3 regions of the Streptomyces sp. NPDC055749 genome follow, and region 3 is predicted to be linked to each of the others. Evidence: riboswitches for the same ligand, from Rfam matches in the RefSeq annotation. Region 3 holds a riboswitch; each other region holds the start of a gene.
The links. A riboswitch is a leader RNA that binds a small molecule or an ion and turns the genes downstream of it on or off. The one in region 3 is predicted to bind cyclic di-AMP.
Positions count from the first base shown of each region.

Region 1: it holds a riboswitch for cyclic di-AMP, as region 3 does, so the genes downstream of both, ACWGO0_RS35350 (transglycosylase family protein) here and ACWGO0_RS18495 (M23 family metallopeptidase) in region 3, are expected to answer to the same signal.
Region 2: it holds a riboswitch for cyclic di-AMP, as region 3 does, so the genes downstream of both, ACWGO0_RS02920 (M23 family metallopeptidase) here and ACWGO0_RS18495 (M23 family metallopeptidase) in region 3, are expected to answer to the same signal.

Region 1 covers NZ_JBSHFH010000083.1:3,952-9,953, forward strand. Annotated here, with positions in the region: gene ACWGO0_RS35330 (Ppx/GppA phosphatase family protein) at 1-456, opposite strand, end outside; gene ACWGO0_RS35335 (DUF501 domain-containing protein) at 498-1,028, opposite strand; gene ACWGO0_RS35340 (FtsB family cell division protein) at 1,083-1,553, opposite strand; gene eno (phosphopyruvate hydratase) at 1,694-2,974, opposite strand; gene ACWGO0_RS35350 (transglycosylase family protein) at 3,293-4,003, opposite strand; cyclic di-AMP (ydaO/yuaA leader) riboswitch at 4,007-4,178, opposite strand; gene ACWGO0_RS35355 (transglycosylase family protein) at 4,469-5,440, opposite strand; gene ACWGO0_RS35360 (cytochrome P450 family protein) at 5,560-6,002, opposite strand, start outside.
Region 2 covers NZ_JBSHFH010000002.1:238,701-244,702, forward strand. Annotated here, with positions in the region: gene ACWGO0_RS02905 (sulfite oxidase) at 1-359, shown strand, start outside; tRNA gene ACWGO0_RS02910 (tRNA-Met) at 435-508, shown strand; gene ACWGO0_RS02915 (PP2C family protein-serine/threonine phosphatase) at 719-1,873, shown strand; cyclic di-AMP (ydaO/yuaA leader) riboswitch at 2,157-2,310, shown strand; gene ACWGO0_RS02920 (M23 family metallopeptidase) at 2,322-3,365, shown strand; gene ACWGO0_RS02925 (aldo/keto reductase) at 3,518-4,462, shown strand; gene ACWGO0_RS02930 (PrsW family glutamic-type intramembrane protease) at 4,470-5,975, opposite strand.
Region 3 covers NZ_JBSHFH010000022.1:30,467-36,468, reverse strand. Annotated here, with positions in the region: gene dxs (1-deoxy-D-xylulose-5-phosphate synthase) at 1-143, shown strand, start outside; gene ACWGO0_RS18515 (aspartate aminotransferase family protein) at 140-1,537, shown strand; gene ACWGO0_RS18510 (helix-turn-helix domain-containing protein) at 1,614-2,222, shown strand; gene ACWGO0_RS18505 (DUF6126 family protein) at 2,290-2,463, shown strand; gene ACWGO0_RS18500 (tyrosine-protein phosphatase) at 2,478-3,290, opposite strand; cyclic di-AMP (ydaO/yuaA leader) riboswitch at 3,726-3,881, shown strand; gene ACWGO0_RS18495 (M23 family metallopeptidase) at 3,887-4,861, shown strand; gene ACWGO0_RS18490 (SGNH/GDSL hydrolase family protein) at 5,026-5,847, shown strand; gene ACWGO0_RS18485 (STM4011 family radical SAM protein) at 5,844-6,002, opposite strand, start outside.

The DNA.
Region 1 (6,002 bases), on a different contig from region 3:
GTCGCCGACGACGAACTCGGTGGAGCCGCCGCCGATGTCCACGACGAGATACGGCTTCGCCAGGTGGTCGCTGCCGGCCAGCTCCTTGGTGGCGCCGTCGAAGGAGAGCTGCGCCTCCTGGTCACCGCTGATGACCTCGGGCTCGACGCCCAGGATGTCCAGGACGCCCCGGACGAACTCGTCGCTGTTCTCCGCGTCGCGCGAGGCGGAAGTGGCGACGAAGCGGATCCGCTCGGCCCCCAGCTCCTTGATCACCGCGGCGTACTCGCGGCAGGCCCCGAAGGTGCGCTCCAGCGCCTCGGGGTCCAGCCGTCCGGTCCGGTCGACGCCCTGGCCGAGGCGGACGATCTGCATCCGCCGGTCGAGCTCGGTGAGCTCCCCCGTGGCGGGGTCGGCGTCGGCGACGAGCAGGCGGATGGAGTTGGTACCGCAGTCGATGGCGGCAACGCGGGTCATGGGGCTCCTGTGGTTCGTGGTGTCCGCGGGGGTGCGGGAGGTCAGGCCTCTTCGGCGCCGCACGGCGACACGCAGGGACCCTTGGCCCACCACTCCGGCAGCATCGCGATCGCCTCGTCGCCCAGCGGGTTCACGCCGGGGCCGGCCGCCAGCGAGTGACCGACCAGGACGTGCAGGCACTTGACCCGGTCCGGCATGCCGCCCGCGCTCGGGAAGCCCTCCAGGACCTCGATGGCGTCGCGGCGCGCGATGTAGTCCTCGTGCGCCGCGCGGTACGCGGCGGCCAGCTCCGGGTCCGTCTGCAGGCGCTCGGTCATCTCCTTCATGACCCCGTTGGCCTCCAGCGTGCCGATCGCGGAGGCCGCACGCGGACACGTCAGATAGAAGGTCGTCGGGAACGGCGTGCCGTCCTCCAGACGGGGCTGCGTCTCGACCACGTCCGGGTTGCCGCACGGGCAGCGGTGCGCGATGGAGCGCAGTCCGCGCGGCGGACGGCCGAGCTGCTGCTGGAACGCGGCGATGTCCGCGTCGGTGGGCGTGGTGGACTCGGTCTGCGGAGGGGGGGTTTCCATGCCTGCCTTGGTTCTGCTCGAAGGTGCTTCTCAGGTGGTGCGGGGTGGTACGTGTCAGTCGCGGTCGGCGTTGTCCACGCCGTCCCAGAGGTTCGAGTGCCAGGCACGGTCCGTCGTACCCGGCTCCCCGCGGCGGTCCTCGGCCGCGTCGGGATCGATCACGGTGTAACCGGTCTCCCCCGGAAGTACGTAATGAAGGTGCTCGCGGGCCAGGCGCCGGATGTACGCGTCGTCCTTGAGCCGCGCCTTCTCGTCGCGCAGCTCCTCGGTCCGCTGCCGTGCTTCCTGCGACAGACGCTCCTGGTCGGCGATCTCGTCGCGCTGGGAGACGTACTGCCGCATCGGGTACGCGAGCGCGACCACGAGGGAGCAGACGACCAGCGCGAGGAACGCGGCGCGGCCGGTGAGCCGCGAGCGGCGGGCCTGGCGCCGGTTCTGGGACCGGTAGACGCGGGCGGCGGTCTGCTCACCGAGCAGTCGCAGCCTGGTCGCGGTGGAGAACCGGTCGCGGTCCTTCCCGGCCATGTCTCACGCCTCCCCATTACACACGTCCGTCCCCGCACACGGTACGGGACCGAGTGCGGGGACGGACGGAGGCTGGTGACTTCGGCCCGCGAAGGCCGGTGATCAGCCGTTGGGCTCAGGTGATCAGCCCTGGCCGGTGATCAGCCCTTGAAGCGCGGGAACGCCGAGCGGCCCGCGTACACCGCCGCGTCGTCGAGGATCTCCTCGATGCGCAGCAGCTGGTTGTACTTGGCGACACGGTCCGAGCGGGCCGGGGCGCCGGTCTTGATCTGACCGCAGTTCACGGCGACGGCGAGGTCGGCGATGGTGACGTCCTCGGTCTCGCCGGAGCGGTGCGACATCATGCACTTGAAGCCGTTGCGCTGGGCCATCTCGACGGCGTCCAGGGTCTCGGTCAGCGAACCGATCTGGTTGACCTTGACGAGCAGGGCGTTGGCCGAGCCCTCCTCGATGCCACGTGCCAGACGCTCCGGGTTGGTGACGAACAGGTCGTCACCGACGATCTGGACCTTGGAGCCGATCTTGTCGGTGATGGTCTTCCAGCCGGCCCAGTCGTCCTCGTACAGCGGGTCCTCGATGGAGACGAGCGGGTACGCGGAGACGAGCTCCTCGTAGTACTCGGTCATCTCGGCGGCCGAGCGGGACTTGCCCTCGAACTCGTACTTGCCGTCCTTGTAGAACTCGGACGCGGCGACGTCGAGCGCGAGACCGATGTCGCGGCCGGGAACGTAACCGGCCTCCTTGATGGCCTCGACGATGAGGTCCAGGGCGGCGCGGTTGGACTCCAGGTTCGGCGCGAAGCCGCCCTCGTCACCGAGACCGGTGGACAGGCCCTTGGTCTTCAGGACCTTCTTCAGCGTGTGGTAGACCTCCGCACCCCAGCGCAGGGCCTCGGAGAAGGACTCGGCGCCGATCGGCGCGATCATGAACTCCTGGATGTCCACGTTGGAGTCGGCGTGCGAGCCGCCGTTCAGGATGTTCATCATCGGAACGGGCAGCAGGTGCGCGTTCGGGCCGCCGAGGTAGCGGAAGAGCGGAAGGTCGGACGCTTCCGAGGCGGCGTGGGCCACGGCGAGCGAGACGCCGAGGATGGCGTTCGCGCCGAGCGAGCCCTTGTTCTCGGTGGCGTCGAGGTCGAACATCGCCTGGTCGATGAGGCGCTGCTCGGTGGCGTCGTACCCGACGAGCTCCGGGCCGATCTGCTCGATGACGGCGAGGACGGCCTTCTCCACGCCCTTGCCCATGTAGCGGTTGGGGTCACCGTCGCGAAGCTCAATGGCCTCGAACGCACCGGTGGAGGCGCCGGACGGAACAGCAGCACGTCCCGTGCTGCCGTCGTCGAGGCCAACCTCGACCTCGACCGTGGGGTTGCCCCGGGAGTCGAGGATTTCCCTGGCTACGACGACGTCGATGGACGGCACGAGGCATCTCCTTCTGGGATCTGACACTGGTTGTGCAGGGTCACTGTGGCCTTGCGGCACGAGCCTATCCGGCTGGGCCCCGTTGGCCCGCCCGGCGCCCGTCCCCTGGGACGAAAAAGGACCCAAGGGCATGCATTCACGGTCAAAGGGCCAGAAATTTACTGGCCAGTAACTACAACACTTGAAACGATCAACGTCACACACGCGTGCGGAAAAGACCCCGACCCGGCGCGCACGGGGGAGAGCGCACCGGGTCGGGGAGCAGAGCGGGGAGGGATGCCGCCGGACACCCTCCCGGGGGGAGGAGAATCCCAGGTATTACTTCGTCAGGTGGAGCTGCTGGCCCGGGAAGATCAGGTCGGCGTCCTTGACGATGTCGTCGTTCAGGTCGAACAGCTTCTCCCAGCCGCCCTTGACGTCGTGCTTCTCGGCGATCTTGCTCAGGGTGTCGCCGGTCTTCACCTTGTACTCGCCGTCACCCTTCTCGACCTTCTCGCCGGTCGGGGTGGTGACGGTCTTCGGCGCCTCGGTCTTCGGGGCGGTGCGCTGCTCGCTGCGCGTGGTGGGCTGCTCGGCCTGACGCTCCGGCTGGGCCTGCTGCTGCGGCTGCTCGTCGCCGTTGTCCGAGGAGGTGTCGACGCCCGGGTCCACACCGTCGTTGGTGAGGTTGCCGGCACCGGCACAGGCCCAGGCGCCCGGGCCCTGCATGTCGAGAAGCTTCTCGGCGGTGGCGATCTGCTGCGACTTGCTGGCCAGGTCGGCGCGGGACGCGTACTGCGTACCACCGGCGGCGGCCCAGCTGGACTGCGAGAACTGCAGACCGCCGTAGTAGCCGTTTCCGGTGTTGATGGACCAGTTGCCACCGGACTCGCACTGGGCGACGGCGTCCCACGTGGAGACGGAGGCGGCGGAGGCGCCGGTCGCACCCATCAGCGGGACGGCGACAGCGGCACCGGCGACACCGGCGAGCGTGGCGACACGGACGGCCTTGGACGGGCGGCGGTGCTTGGCCTTGCTGGAAAACAGCATGGAGCTTCTCCTCACCGACGCCTACGAGGTGAGCTGTCGGGTTCGGGCCAAGTGAGTTGCCCGGCCGCACGTCCTTGCGTGCGACTTCACCCCAAGCCGGTCCTCGGTCGTCTCTCGACGATCGGGCCCGGCGCTTACCTGGGTCCCCCGCTCCTGCCTACGGCGCTTTACGCGTCTGTTCCCTTCGACCGACGGCAGGATTCGGCGTGACGGTCGACGGGGCCCGCGGTGCGAGCGGTTCCGACCGTAAACATAGGCAACCCCGACATTCAAAGAGGGACATACCGGCCATTCGTGCCTTACTTGCCTCAGCGGAATGAACGTTTCCGCAGGTCGGAAGGGGCGCGGGCGGGACAGCCGGACGCGACACGCCAGTTGAAGCAAAGAGACCCATGTCTCACTTACGCATAAGTGGACATAGGTCCCTGAACTACCCCCGATTTTGGGGCGTTTTCCCGAATTGGATCAGTTGCGCTTGGAGCTCTCCGCGCCGCCCTGCTGTCCCAGATCGAGGCTCTGGCCGGGAAGGATGAGGTCGGGGTCCGAGCCGAGCGCGCCCTTGTTGGCCTCGTAGAGCTCGGTCCAGCCGCCGGGAACCTTCTGTGCGTCAGCAATCGCCCAGAGGTTGTCGCCGGGCCGCACGGTGTAGTCGCCGTCGGGGCTCGCCGTACCCGCGTCACGGGCCTCGCCGTCGCCGCGCGAGGCGTGTCGGCCGCCGGAGTCGCGCCCGTTGCCCTTGTCCGCGTCCTGGGTCGCCTCGGGGGCCGGCGTGCCGCGGTGCTTGCCGCCGCCCTCGTCCGTGCCCGCAGGGGCGTCGGACGCATCGGGAGACGGCGTGGTGGACGGTGCGGGAGAGGCGGACGAGCCGGAGTCCCCGGATTCCGCCGTGCCGTCCGTCGCGTCACCCTTGCCGGGCTTGCCGGACTTATCGGCTTCGTCCTTGTTGTTCGCTTCGTCCGCCGCTTCATCCGTGGCTTCGCCCGACGGATCCTCGGACGGGAACAGCCCGTCCGAAGGTTCGGCGGAGGGAACGCCGCCCGGGTCGACACCCGGCAGGGCGCCGTCCAGCGCGAGCCCGGAAATCACCGCGCAGCTCGGCCACGCCTGCGGGCCCTGGTCCTCCAGGACCTTCTCCGCGACCGCTATCTGCTGCGAGCGGCTGGCGAGGTCGGCACGGGCCGCGTACGCCGAGCCGCCGTACGCGGACCAGGTGTCCTGGGAGAACTGCAGGCCGCCGTAGTAGCCGTTGCCCAGGTCCGCACTCCACATGCCGCCGCTCTCGCACTCGGCGACCCGGTCCCAGGTCGAGGCGTCGGCGGCGTGCGCACCGGTCGCACCGAGCAGCGGGATGGCGATGGCCGATCCCGTCACGCCTGCGGCGACAACGATGGCGGGTGCCTGGCGAGGGCGACGGTGTCTGCCGTTCGCGGAGCCCATGGGATTGCCTTCCGTGTGACTGACAAGTGACTGCTGTTATGTGACTGCTGTGGTGAACGGTGAACCTAGCGGGACTCGAACGTGTGTCACAAGTCGATGCAGCGGAGATCACGTGAAAGTCACAGAGTTGACGGAGTGTCACCTTGCTTGGCCGGCTGACCGGGGGCGAACTCCACCGGAAGCGTGCGCAGTCCGCGCATGATGAGCCCGCCACGCCACCGCAAATCGGTAGGTTCCACCGCAAGACGCAGGTCAGGAAGGCGCCTCAGGAGCGTTGCCAGCGCGGTCTGTCCCTCCAGGCGGGCGAGCGGCGCCCCCACGCAGTAGTGGATGCCGTGCCCGTATCCCACGTGCTGATTGTCACTCCGTGCGAGGTCCAGCGTGTCCGGATCAGGGAAGCGCTCCGGGTCACGGTCGGCGGCCGCGAGGACGACCAGCACGGGGTCCCCGACGGCGATGTCCTGCCCGCCGAGCGTGACCGGCTCCGTCGCGTACCGCCAGGTGGCGAGCTCCACCGGGCCGTCGTAGCGCAGCAGTTCCTCGATGCCCGTGGCCAGGAGGC
Region 2 (6,002 bases), on a different contig from region 3:
TGATGATCCCGCCGGGTTTCCCCGATTTCATGTCGCGGACCCGTGTCGTACGCCCCGGAACCGTGCTGCTCGAAGGCCGCGCGTGGTCCGGGCGCGCCCCCGTCGCCAAGGTCGAGGTGAGTACGGACGACTGCCGTACGTGGAGCGATGCCGTACTCGCGGCGCCGACGGGGCACGGGTGGGCGTGGCGGGGCTGGCAGGCGCACTGGACGGCCACGCCCGGGAGCCACGTGCTCGGCGTCCGTGCCACCGATGCCTCCGGCGCCGCCCAGCCCCTGGTCCAGCGCTGGAACCGGGGCGGGTTCGGCAGCAATCACGTCCAGCGGGTCGCTGTGTTCTGCACACCGGAGACGGGCTGACGGCCGCCCGTCCTCCGCCCTCGGTGGCAGGTGGTCATGAGCCCGTCCCGGATGCCGTAGAGTTGTGTTTACCGACGCGGGGTGGAGCAGCTCGGTAGCTCGCTGGGCTCATAACCCAGAGGTCGCAGGTTCAAATCCTGTCCCCGCTACTGAAGGACCGGGCCCGGCACGCACACAGCGTGCCGGGCCCGAGTCGTTTCCCGGGCCCGGCGGGCCCTGAAGGCCGGCTCCGGCACGGCTCCTCCCTTTGGCCGATGACGAGTCGCCGCACGGCGCGGCTCCGGTCAGCCTGGGTGGGGCGCGGTACCGTCCGCAACCGTAGACGGACCGGCAGGAGAACACAGGTGGGGAAGCGGGACATGTGGCGGCGCGGAACTCCCGAAGGAGTCCGTGCCCGCCGGTTCGTCCGCGTGCTGCCCGCGCTGATGATCGCGGGCGGGGCACTCTTCGACGTCACGACCCCGCCCACCTTCACCCCCGTACCCCTCTTCGTGGCGGCACCCCTGATCGCCGCGCCGTTCTTCTCGCGGGCCAGCACCCTCCGGATCGGTGTCGCCTCGGCCGTTGCCATGGTGCTGCTGGACCTGTACAGCCGCTCGCTCGATCAGGTCGAGCCCGTCATCGAACTGGCCACCGTGATCACCGCCGGGCTGCTCGCCCTCTTCATCAACGGTGTCGTCCGGCGGGGCAACGAACAGCTGGCCTCGGCGCGGGTCATCGCGGAGACCGCCATGCGCGCGGTGCTGCCGAAGCCGTCCGACCGCATCGGCGGGCTGCACGTCGCGGCACGTTACGAGGCGGCTCAGGCGGACGAGTACGTCGGCGGTGACCTGTTCGCCGTCGCGGACACCCCGTTCGGGGTGCGGCTCGTGGTCGGGGACGTACGGGGCAAAGGGCTCGACGCGGTCGGGGCGGTCGCGGTGGTCATCGGGGCGTTCCGGGAGGCCGCCGAGCAGGAGCGTTCGCTCGAGGGCGTGGCGCAGCGCCTGGAGCGGGCGCTGGCGCGGGAGGGGACGCGGCGCGGCGGCCTCGATGCCATGGAGGGGTTCATCACCGCCGCGCTGGGTGAGATCCCGTCAGGCGCCGGCCTCGTGAGGATCGTCAACAGGGGGCACCCCGAACCGATCCTGCTGCACGCGGACGGCAGGCTGGACGTCCTGGTGTCGACCTCGCCCGCGCTGCCGCTCGGGATGGATCTGGGTGTGTGGCCGGACCGGGCGGACGAGTGGGCGCTGCCCCCGGGTACGACGCTGCTGATGTTCACCGACGGCCTCTCCGAGGCGCGGGACGCGGACGGGGTCTTCTACGACCCGGCGGCCCGGCTGCGCGGGCGGATCTTCCCCGGTCCCGAGGAGCTGCTCTCCGCGCTCACCGACGACGTACGCCTGCATACGGGCGGAAGGTCCACGGACGACATGGCGCTGCTCGCGGTCGGCCGGCCCGCGGAGGGGCAGCCCGAGCGGCGGCGCACCGTGAAGATCGTGGGCCGGGGGAACGCCGGGGGTGCGGAATGAGCCATTGGCTGACGAGCCGTCGGCAGAGCCGCGCGACGGCCGCTCCGGTACGGGACAACCGTCCGTAACCGAAGGGTGCCGCTCCGCATAACATTTGACGCAACGTCAGAAATGAAATGACGGATGAGGGGTGTTCAACTCGCCCGATTCCACCCGGTTGTATCCCGGTAAGTCCAGGCCAAAGTCACGAACGATCACCCGGAACAGCTTGGAATCGGGGCCGTGTGTCTATTAACGTTCGATAACGCAGCGCGGTTGTCCCAGTCGTCGCAAGAGGCGGCACCGTGCGCGAGCGCCGAATTCCGCAAGGAAACCGGGGAACCACCTACATGGGGTGAATCGGGCCACCTGTGCCTCGCAAGAGGCAGAGCGGCCCGTAGGAGACCTTCCTGCTCCGAACCCGTCAGCTAACCCGGTAGGCGAGAAGGAAGGAAAGGAGTGCGCCCACGTGGCGTCCAACAAGCCTGCCCCCGAGGCCCCGTCACCCTTCGCCACCGATACTCTCGGCGGCCAGGACCGGACCTGGGAGGAATGGAATCCCACCGAGGAGTCCATCCGGCCCGTTCGCGGCAGGCATCGCGTAGCCAAGCAGCGCGGTCTCGCTCGTAGCTCCACCGTCCTCGGGGTCGGCGTCATCGCGGCAGTCGGTGCCGGTGGCATGGCCACCGCTCAGGGCAAGCCGCCGGTCTCCATATCTCTTCCCGATTCCATCGCGGACAATCTGCCCGACGCCAAGTCCATTCCCGGCGTCGGCTCCTTGATGTCCGACGACTCCGGCGCGAAGGACACCGCCACGGTGGCCGCGTCGTCGCCGCTCACCACCGCCGGCATCACCACCGCCGAGGCCGAGCAGGGCACGACCGACGCCGGAGAGGCGCTGCGCACCCGCATCCTCCAGCAGGCCGAGCAGCAGCAGGCCAGTGCCGACGCCGAGGCCAAGGCCACCGCGGAGAAGGCGGCAGCCGAGAAGGCCGCCGCCGAGGCCAAGGCCCAGCAGGACGAGGCCGAGGCCAAGGCCGCCGCCGAGAAGAAGGCTGCCGAAGAGGCCGCCGCGCGCAAGGCGGAGGCCGAGCGGCTCGCCAAGCTGGCCGCCAGCTACACCCTTCCGGTCTCCTCGTACACGATCACCTCGACCTTCGGTCAGTACGGCAGCATGTGGTCCTCCGGCCAGCACACCGGCCTCGACTTCGCCGCGGGGGCGGGCACACCGATCAAGGCCGTCAAGGGCGGGACCGTCACCTCGGCCGGCTGGCACACGTCGTACGGCTACCACACCGTCATCGAGCTCGAAGACGGTACGGAGGTCACGTACAGCCACCAGTCCTCGATGAACGTCTCCGCGGGCCAGCAGGTCAGCACCGGCGACGTCATCGGCCGCGTCGGCTCGACCGGCAACTCCAGCGGGGCCCACCTCCACCTGGAGGTCCACACCCCGGGCGGCTCGGGCATCGACCCGATGAGCTGGCTCCGCAGCAAGGGCCTCACGGTCTGAGACCCGGCAGCTGAGACACCGTGTCCTGATTCCAGGGCGCACCTGAACCCCGGCAGCCCTGACGCACACCCCCCGACGTCAGGGCTGCCGGTTCGCCGTTTTCCACGCCGGGAAACGGAATAGGGTGCCTCGGGGACGGGGTTGCACCACTCATGACTTCTCTGCGCACGCTCGGCTCCTCCGGCCTTCAGGTCTTCCCGCTCGCACTCGGCGGCAATGTCTTCGGCTGGACGGCCGACGAAACAGCGTCGTTCGCCGTACTGGACGCCTACGCGGCGGCGGGCGGCAACTTCATCGACACCGCCGACTCCTACTCGGCCTGGGCGCCGGGCAACGAGGGCGGCGAGTCGGAGACCGTCATCGGCAAGTGGCTCGCCTCGCGCGGCAACCGTTCCGAGATCGTCGTCGCCACCAAGATCGGTGCCCACCCCTCGTACAAGGGGCTCTCCGCCGCCACCATCAAGGGCGCCGCGGAGGAATCACTGCGCCGGCTCGGCACCGATCACATAGACCTCTTCTACACGCACTTCGACGACGAGACCGTCCCGGTCGAGGAGATCATCACCGCCCTCGACCAGCTGGTGAAGGACGGCAAGGTGCGCGAGATCGCCGCTTCCAACATCAGCCCCGAGCGGCTGCGGGCCTCCCTGGACTTCTCCGAGAGCGAGGGTCTCGCCCGTTACGTGGCGCTGCAGCCGCACTACAACCTCGTCTCACGCGACACCTACGAGGGTGCGCTCCAGGACACGGCCGCCGCCGCGGGCCTCGCCGCCGTCCCGTACTTCGCACTCGCCTCGGGCTTCCTCACCGGCAAGTACCGGGCTGGGGTCACGGTCGAGAGCGCGCGGGCCGAGAAGGCGGGCCAGCACCTGGAGTCGGAGCGCGGGCGGAAGGTTCTCGCCGCGCTCGACACGGTCGCGACGGAGCACGGTGCCGAGATCGCCACCGTCGCCCTGGCCTGGCTGGCGGCCCGTCCGACCGTGGTGGCGCCGATCGCGTCGGCCCGCACTGTCGAGCAGGTGCCCGCACTGGTCGCCGTCGCCGGACTCCGGCTGACGGAGCAGGAGCTGGCGGCACTGACGGAGGCGTCCGCCTGACGCACGTTCAATGCGCCGGGCGGTGCGGTGAGCCGTGGGGGCGCTGCTGGTACGGGGGTTGTTGGTAGGCGCGCTGTTGGTACGGGATCTGTTGGTACGGCGGCTGCTGGTACGGGAGCCCGGCGCCCGGCGGTGCCGGATTCAGGTACGGGTTGTAGCCGCCGTACGACTGGTGCGGGGCCGGGGGTGGCGCGCTCGGGCGGGGCCGCCCGAGCCGGCCCGTGGCATGCGCCGCGTACGTCAGGGCCGGTCCCGCGACGTCCCTGCGCTGCCAGAGGTGGTGCAGCAGCTCCTGCTCCCGTACCGCGAAGTCCGGGCCCGCCCCGTCGCGGCGGGCCCTTCGCCGCAGCACGGCCAGCGACGTCGCGAACGACTCGTACTCGGCCACCGACCGGGCCGCGGCCCTGCCACCTCCCCGCTCCTGACCGCTGTTCCAGTGGCGGGCCACATCACGGGCCATCCCGCGGGCCCGCATCGAGGAGAGCGCCGACGGTTCGGCGGGCGAGAGCCAGCCGGCCGCCGCGTACGCGGGCAGCTCGGCGGCGAGGGTACGCAGCTCGCGCTGGCGCGACCAGATCGCCAGCCAGGTCACCAGGGCGAACGACGGGACCATGAACGCCCCGTACACGGCGAGGAATCCGTACGTGCCGAAGGTCGACGAGCCGTTCCACAGGGCGTGCATGCCCATGGCGAGCGCCAGCCCCAGCAGCGGCACCGCGATCCGGCGGAACCGACGGCGGCGCGCGCTGAGCGCGGCGATCCCGAAGCCGATGCCGGTGAGCACGGTGAACAGGGGGTGCGCGAACGGCGACATCACCACGCGGACGAAGAACGTCCCGGCCGTCACCGAGCCGATCCCCGTGCTGCCCAACAGCTGGTCCTCGCCGAAGGCGTTGCCCAGATAGAGGATGTTCTCGGTGAACGCGAAGCCGGTCGCGGTGAAACCGGCGACCACGATGCCGTCGACGACGCCGCTGAACTCCCGTCTGCGGAACAGGAAGATCAGCAGGACCGCGGCGGCCTTCGCGCTCTCCTCGACGACGGGCGCTATCACCGTGGCGCCCAGGGTGTCGGCGCGCGACGGGTCCGCGGTCGCCGTGGCTATCCAGCGGGCCGCGAACGTGTTCGCGGTGATCGCGACGAGCGCGGCGGCGCACGCACCCCAGGCGAAGGAGAACAGCAGACTCCGCCAGGGACCCGGCTCGACCCGGTCCAGCCAGCGGAACGCCGCCATCAGCAGCGGCACCGGCAGCAGGGCGAGCCCGAGCCCGACGAGGAAGCCCTCCGTACCGGTCTGCTCGCGCACCAAGGACAGGATGAGCAGCCCGCAGAGCGCGAGTACGGAGATCACCGCACCGGCGCGGAACGCCTTGCTGCGCCACACCAGGCCGACGCGGCGCGGCCGGTAACGCCACCGGCCGTGCTCCGGTACGGCGCCCAGGAACTCGCCGAGCCGTTGCTCCTCGAGAACCGGGACGGCCGGCTGCTGGTGCTGCGGGGACCATTCGGACACCCGACGACCCTAACGAGGAGGACTGAC
Region 3 (6,002 bases):
AGTTCCTCGCGCACGCCAAGCGCGGTGAGGTGCTGGCCGACATCGGACTCACCCCGGTGGAGATCGCCGGACAGATCAGTGCCTTCTTCGCCACGAAGCGGGCGAAGGCGCAGCAGCCGGCCCTTAAGGAGAGCGGGGCATGAAGGACGACGGGCCCAAGGGCTTCGATCTGGCGCGGCTCCTCGCCGAACGGGGCGCCGAACGCTACGAGTTGCACGACAAGTACCTCAATCACCAATTGCCGCGCATGCTCCGCACGATCGGCTTCGACAAGGTGTACGAGCGCGCCGAGGGCGCGTACTTCTGGGACGCGGAGGGCAACGACTACCTCGACATGCTCGCCGGCTTCGGGGTGATGGGGCTCGGCCGGCACCACCCTGTCGTACGCAAGGCGGTGCACGACGTCCTCGACGCCTCGCTCGCCGACCTCACCCGCTTCGACTGCCAGCCGCTGCCCGGTCTGCTGGCCGAGAAGCTGCTCACCCACAGCCCGCACCTGGACCGGGTGTTCTTCGGCAACAGTGGTACGGAAGCCGTCGAGACAGCCCTGAAGTTCGCCCGGTACGCCACCGGGAAGCCAAGGATCCTGTACTGCACGCACGCCTTCCACGGGCTGACCACCGGCTCGCTCTCGGTCAACGGGGAGGCGGGCTTCCGGGACGGTTTCGCCCCGCTGCTGCCGGACACCGCGATCGAGCTCGGCGACCTGGACGCACTGCGGCGCGAGCTGAAGCGCGGCGATGTCGCGGCGCTCGTCGTCGAGCCCATTCAGGGCAAGGGGGTGCACGCCTCACCGCCCGGCTTCCTGCGCGCCGCGCAGGAGCTGCTGCACAAGCACAAGGCGCTGCTCATCGCTGACGAAGTGCAGACGGGCCTCGGCAGGACCGGTGACTTCTACGCGTACCAGCACGAGGAGGGTGTCGAGCCCGACCTCGTCTGTGTCGCCAAGGCGCTCTCCGGCGGCTATGTGCCGGTCGGGGCGACCCTCGGCAAGGACTGGATCTTCAAGCGCGTCTACTCGTCCATGGACCGGGTCCTCGTCCACTCGGCGAGCTTCGGCTCCAACGCGCAGGCCATGGCCGCCGGTCTCGCCGTACTCGCGGTGATGGAGGACGAGGAGACGGTGGCGAACGCCCGCCGCACCGGTGATCTGCTGCGCGAGCGGCTGGCCGCGCTCGTGGACCGCTACGAGCTGCTGTACGAGGTGCGCGGGCGCGGACTGATGATCGGCATCGAATTCGGCCGGCCGTCCTCGCTGAAGCTCCGCAGCCGCTGGACCATGCTCCAGGCGGCCCGCAAGGGGCTCTTCTCGCAGATGGTCGTGGTGCCGCTGCTCCAGAAGCACCGGATTCTCACCCAGGTGTCCGGGGACCATCTGGAAGTCATCAAGCTGATTCCGCCGCTGGTCATCGGCGAGCCGGAGGTGGACCGGTTCGTGAGCGCCTTCACGGCCGTGATGGACGACGCGCACAGCGGGGGCGGGCTGATGTGGGACTTCGGCAGGACCCTGGTGAAACAGGCCGTCGCCAACCGTTGAAGCGCGAGGGTTTGCCTGGGTTTGCCTCAGAGGCAAAAAGTTTGCCTCTGAGGAAAGATCCTGGCCCAATGGAGGCATGAATCCTCCCGACGGAGCGGCGGCCGACGAACTGCCCGGGATCGCTCCCCGCCTGCGCGAGCTGCGCCGCGGCCGTGGCCTCACCCTGGAGACCGCCGCTCAGCGGGCGGGGCTCTCCCCCGCACATCTCTCCCGGCTGGAAACGGGCCGACGGCAACCCTCGCTGCCCATGCTGCTGGGCCTCGCACGTGTCTACGGTACGACGGTCTCCGAGCTTCTGGGGGAGTCCTCGGCCCAACGTGACGCGATCGTCCGCGGCGGCCCGTACTCGGGCGCCGAGGCCGACGGCTGGATGTACCGCCAGGCAGGCGGCTCCGGCCGGGCCATGCAGGCGCTCCGCGTCCGGGTTCCGTACGGCGCCCAGGGCGACCTGGTGCGCGTCCACCCCGGTGAGGAATGGCTGTACGTCCTGGAGGGGCGGCTGAGGGTCGGCCTCGGCGAGACCGTGCACGACCTCGGCCCGGGGGACAGCGCGCACTTCGACTCGCTCACCCCGCACCGGATCGCCGCCGCCGACCGCGGCGGCGCCGAGCTGCTGTTCGTCCACACACTGCTGCAGAGTCCGGCGGCCGAACTGTGTCTGGGCAGCGGACTCCACAACCGCTGAGACCCGCGACGCCGAGCGCTGTTCCCTGACGCCGAGCGCTGTTCCTGACACCGAGAGAAGGACTGTTATGTCCGATTCAGAGCACTACGACCCGCTCAGCCCGAGGTCCCGGAAGAACTACGAGTCGCAGGAGCGGAAGTTCCCGCGCGGTGTCGTGATCCGGCTGGTCGCCTACCTGGTCGCCGGGCACGTCTTCGCGGCCTTCCTCTACCTGCTGTTCGAGGTGGCGGGCAAGGGCTGAGACGGGCGGGCGGGTCACGCCTCGTCGACGAGGCGCTCCCGCAGCCGGTCACGGGTCTCGGCGGAGAGCTTCAGACCCTCGGTGAGGTAGCGCTCGGTGCCGCCCCAGGTCTCCTCGATGGTGCTGAAGGCCGCCGCCAGATAGTCGGCGCGCGCACCGAAGAGCGGGTTGAGCAGCTCCATGACCTCGTCGGACATACCGACCGGCGAGGTGTCGCTGCGCTTCACCTTGTACCGGCGGTGCGCGTCGTTGGACATGAGGTAGTCGGCCTCGATGGCCTCGCGCTCCACGCCGACGGCGAGCAGCGACACCGCTATGGAGAGCCCCGCGCGGTCCTTGCCCGCGGCGCAGTGCATCAGGGCGGGGACGCTGTCCTCGGCCAGTGCGTGCAGCACCCGGCTGTGCTCGCCGGTGCGGTCCTTGATGATCGAGCGGTACGAGGCGATCATGCGGTCCGCGCCCTTGCCGTCGGCGAGGATCGAGCGCAGCTGCGCGATGTCTCCGTCGCGGACCAGCCGCCAGAACTCGGCGCCGTCGGCCGGGTCGGAGAGCGGAATGCTGACGTTGCGCACGCCCGGCAGCTCCACGTCGTACCCGTCGAGCTTGTGGTCGGCGGCGTTGCGGAAGTCGAAGATCGTGTGCAGCCCGAGCCCGCCGAGGAACGCCGCGTCCTGCTCGGTCGCGTTCGCCAGGTGACCGCTGCGGTAGAGCCGCCCGAACCGCACCCGGCGGCCGTCCGTGGTCGGAAGGCCCCCGACGTCACGGAAGTTGCGGACACCGGTCAGCTCAGTGTGCGTCGGGGGGACCTGCGGCAGCTGCTGCGTCACGGTGACTCCTGGAGTGTCTGGCGCCGGCGCTGCTCGCCGACGAGGGCACGGTCGTGACGATACGACATTGATTCCCCAGGCAATCATCTTGCCCCGGAGGCCGCCATTCCGTGCCGGATCGCGACCCGTGATCGCGACCCGTACCCCCTCATGTCCGTATTGGTGCATTTAGCAGAACATGCCCTGCTTATGGGGGAGATGGCGGTCGGCTGGTGAGCGGGATCATATCCGTGACGGTGTGTGGCGGACCCGCCGAGGGGCATTCCGCGCACCGTACGGAATGCCAAGATCCGTAATCCACGGAGTGTGACCGGAAATCCGGACGGAAATTGAATCGCGCATTCCGGTGCGCCGGGGGCGGCTTGTTCCGGCCGTCGTTACTCGCCTACGGTCACCGTCAATCCGGACGGACCGCCTAATCCTGCCGCCGCCCGGAATCCGCATCCACTCACGCGTGGCAGGAGCGGGGGACCCAGGTAAGCCGCCGGTCCGGAGAAATCCGGAACGACTCGGGGTGAAGTCGCGCTCAGCGCGACCGGGCATCTCCAGCCCGAACCCGACAGCTCACCTCGTAGGCGCCGGAGAGGAATTCCCCCATGCCCGCAAAGGGTAAGCACCGTCGTAAGAAGTCCGGCCCGATCACCCGTGGCGTCCTTGCCGCCGGTACGGGTGGAGCCGTCCTCGCCCTTCCGCTGATCGGCGCCACCGGTGCGAACGCCGCGGAGCAGGCCGCGCCCTCCGCCAAGTCCGCAGCCGTCTCGGTCGCCGCGGCGCACACCGCTCCCGCCACCGCCGCCAAGACCGCCCCGAAGACCTACTCCGTGGTCTCCGGCGACTATCTGTCGAAGATCGCCGCCGAGCAGAAGATCAAGGGCGGCTGGCAGAAGCTGTACGAGGACAACCGCAAGGTCGTCGGCGAGGACCCGAGCCTGATCTTCCCCGGCACCGAACTGACGCTCGGCGCCAAGGCGTCCGGCTCCGCGAAGGCCGCTCCGTCGAAGGCCGCCGCTCCCAAGGCTGCCGCCCCGAAGGCCGCTGCCCCCGAGGCCGCCCCGGTGAAGGCCGCCGAGCCGAAGGCCGACACGTCCTCCGACTCCGCGCCCGCCGAGTCCACCGCCTCGACGGACGCCGGCGCCTCCACCGGCGCTTCGGAGGGCAACAGCTCCGGCTGGTCGGCCCCCCTGGACAGCCCCAGCGTCACCACGCCGTACCGCGCCTCCGGCTCCATGTGGTCCAGTGGCTACCACACCGGTGCGGACTTCCAGGCCGCCTCCGGCACCAGCGTCCGCGCCATCGGCCCGGGCACCGTGGTCTCGGCCGGCTGGAGCGGTTCGTACGGCAACGAGGTCGTCATCAAGCACGACGACGGCATGTACTCCCAGTACGCCCACCAGACCTCGCTCGACGTGTCGGTCGGCGAGACCGTCACCGGCGGTCAGCAGATCGGCCTCTCCGGTTCCACCGGCAACTCGAGCGGCCCGCACCTCCACTTCGAGGTCCGCACCGGCCCGAGCTACGGCTCGGACGTCGACCCGGTTTCGTACCTGCGTCAGCACGGCGTCTCCATCTGAGACGTCTGAGACGGGCAGCAGTGAAGAAGGGCGGTGCGCGGCGGCGCACCGCCCTTCCACTTATTCCGGCTTTACCAAAAACTGACCGGGTGGTCTATGTCACCACCCGTCAACCCCTTATTACGGTCGCGTAGGTCACATTCGCAGGTGCAGGATAAGCGCTTGTGGCAGACGATTCGAAACTCACAAACGTCATAGGGTCGTACGCGGCGATTGGCGACAGCTTCACCGAAGGCGTCGGAGACCCCGGCCCCGGCGGGACCTTCGTCGGATGGGCCGACCGATTCGCGGTGCTGCTCGCAGATCAGCTCCCGCCCTCCGAAGAGGGAGCGGGCGTCACCGCATCACTGCACGGCAATTTCCGGTACGCCAATCTCGCCGTACGAGGACGACTCCTCGACCAGATCGTCGAGGAACAGGTCCCGCGGGCCAAGGAACTCGCCCCCGACCTGGTGAGCTTCTGCGCGGGCGGCAACGACATCATCCGGCCGGGGAGCGACCCCGACGACGTGGCCGAGCGCTTCGAGCGCGCCGTCGCCGAACTGTCCGGGGCGGTCGGCACCGTCATGGTCACCACCGGCTTCGACACCCGCCACGTGCCGGTCCTGCGGCACCTCCGCGGCAAGATCGCCACCTACACCGCCCATGTGCGCTCCATCGCCGACCGCTACGACTGCCCGGTCCTCGACCTGTGGTCGCTGCGGTCCGTGCAGGACCGCCGCGCCTGGGACGACGACCGGCTGCATCTGTCGCCCGAGGGGCACACCAGGGTCGCGCTCCGCGCTGCTCAGGTCCTCGGTCTCGACGTGCCGGCCGACCCCGACCAGGCGTGGCCGCCGCAGGTCCTGCGCCGTCCGCTCGACGTCCGGCGCGACGACATCCTCTGGGCACGCGAGTATCTGGTCCCGTGGATCGGGCGGCGGCTGCGCGGCGAATCCTCCGGGGACCACGTCGAGGCCAAGCGGCCGGATCTGCTGCCGCTCTAGGAGACGTGCTGCCGCACAGGGAGCGGGCGCCGGGACGGTATCCGCTCCAGCACGCCGCCCGCGAAGACGTCGTACAGCGGCAGCGTCTCCAGATGCACATAGCCGATATGGCAGTCGCAGACGGCGAGGGGACAGCCGCGCGGGCCGAGCGCCCG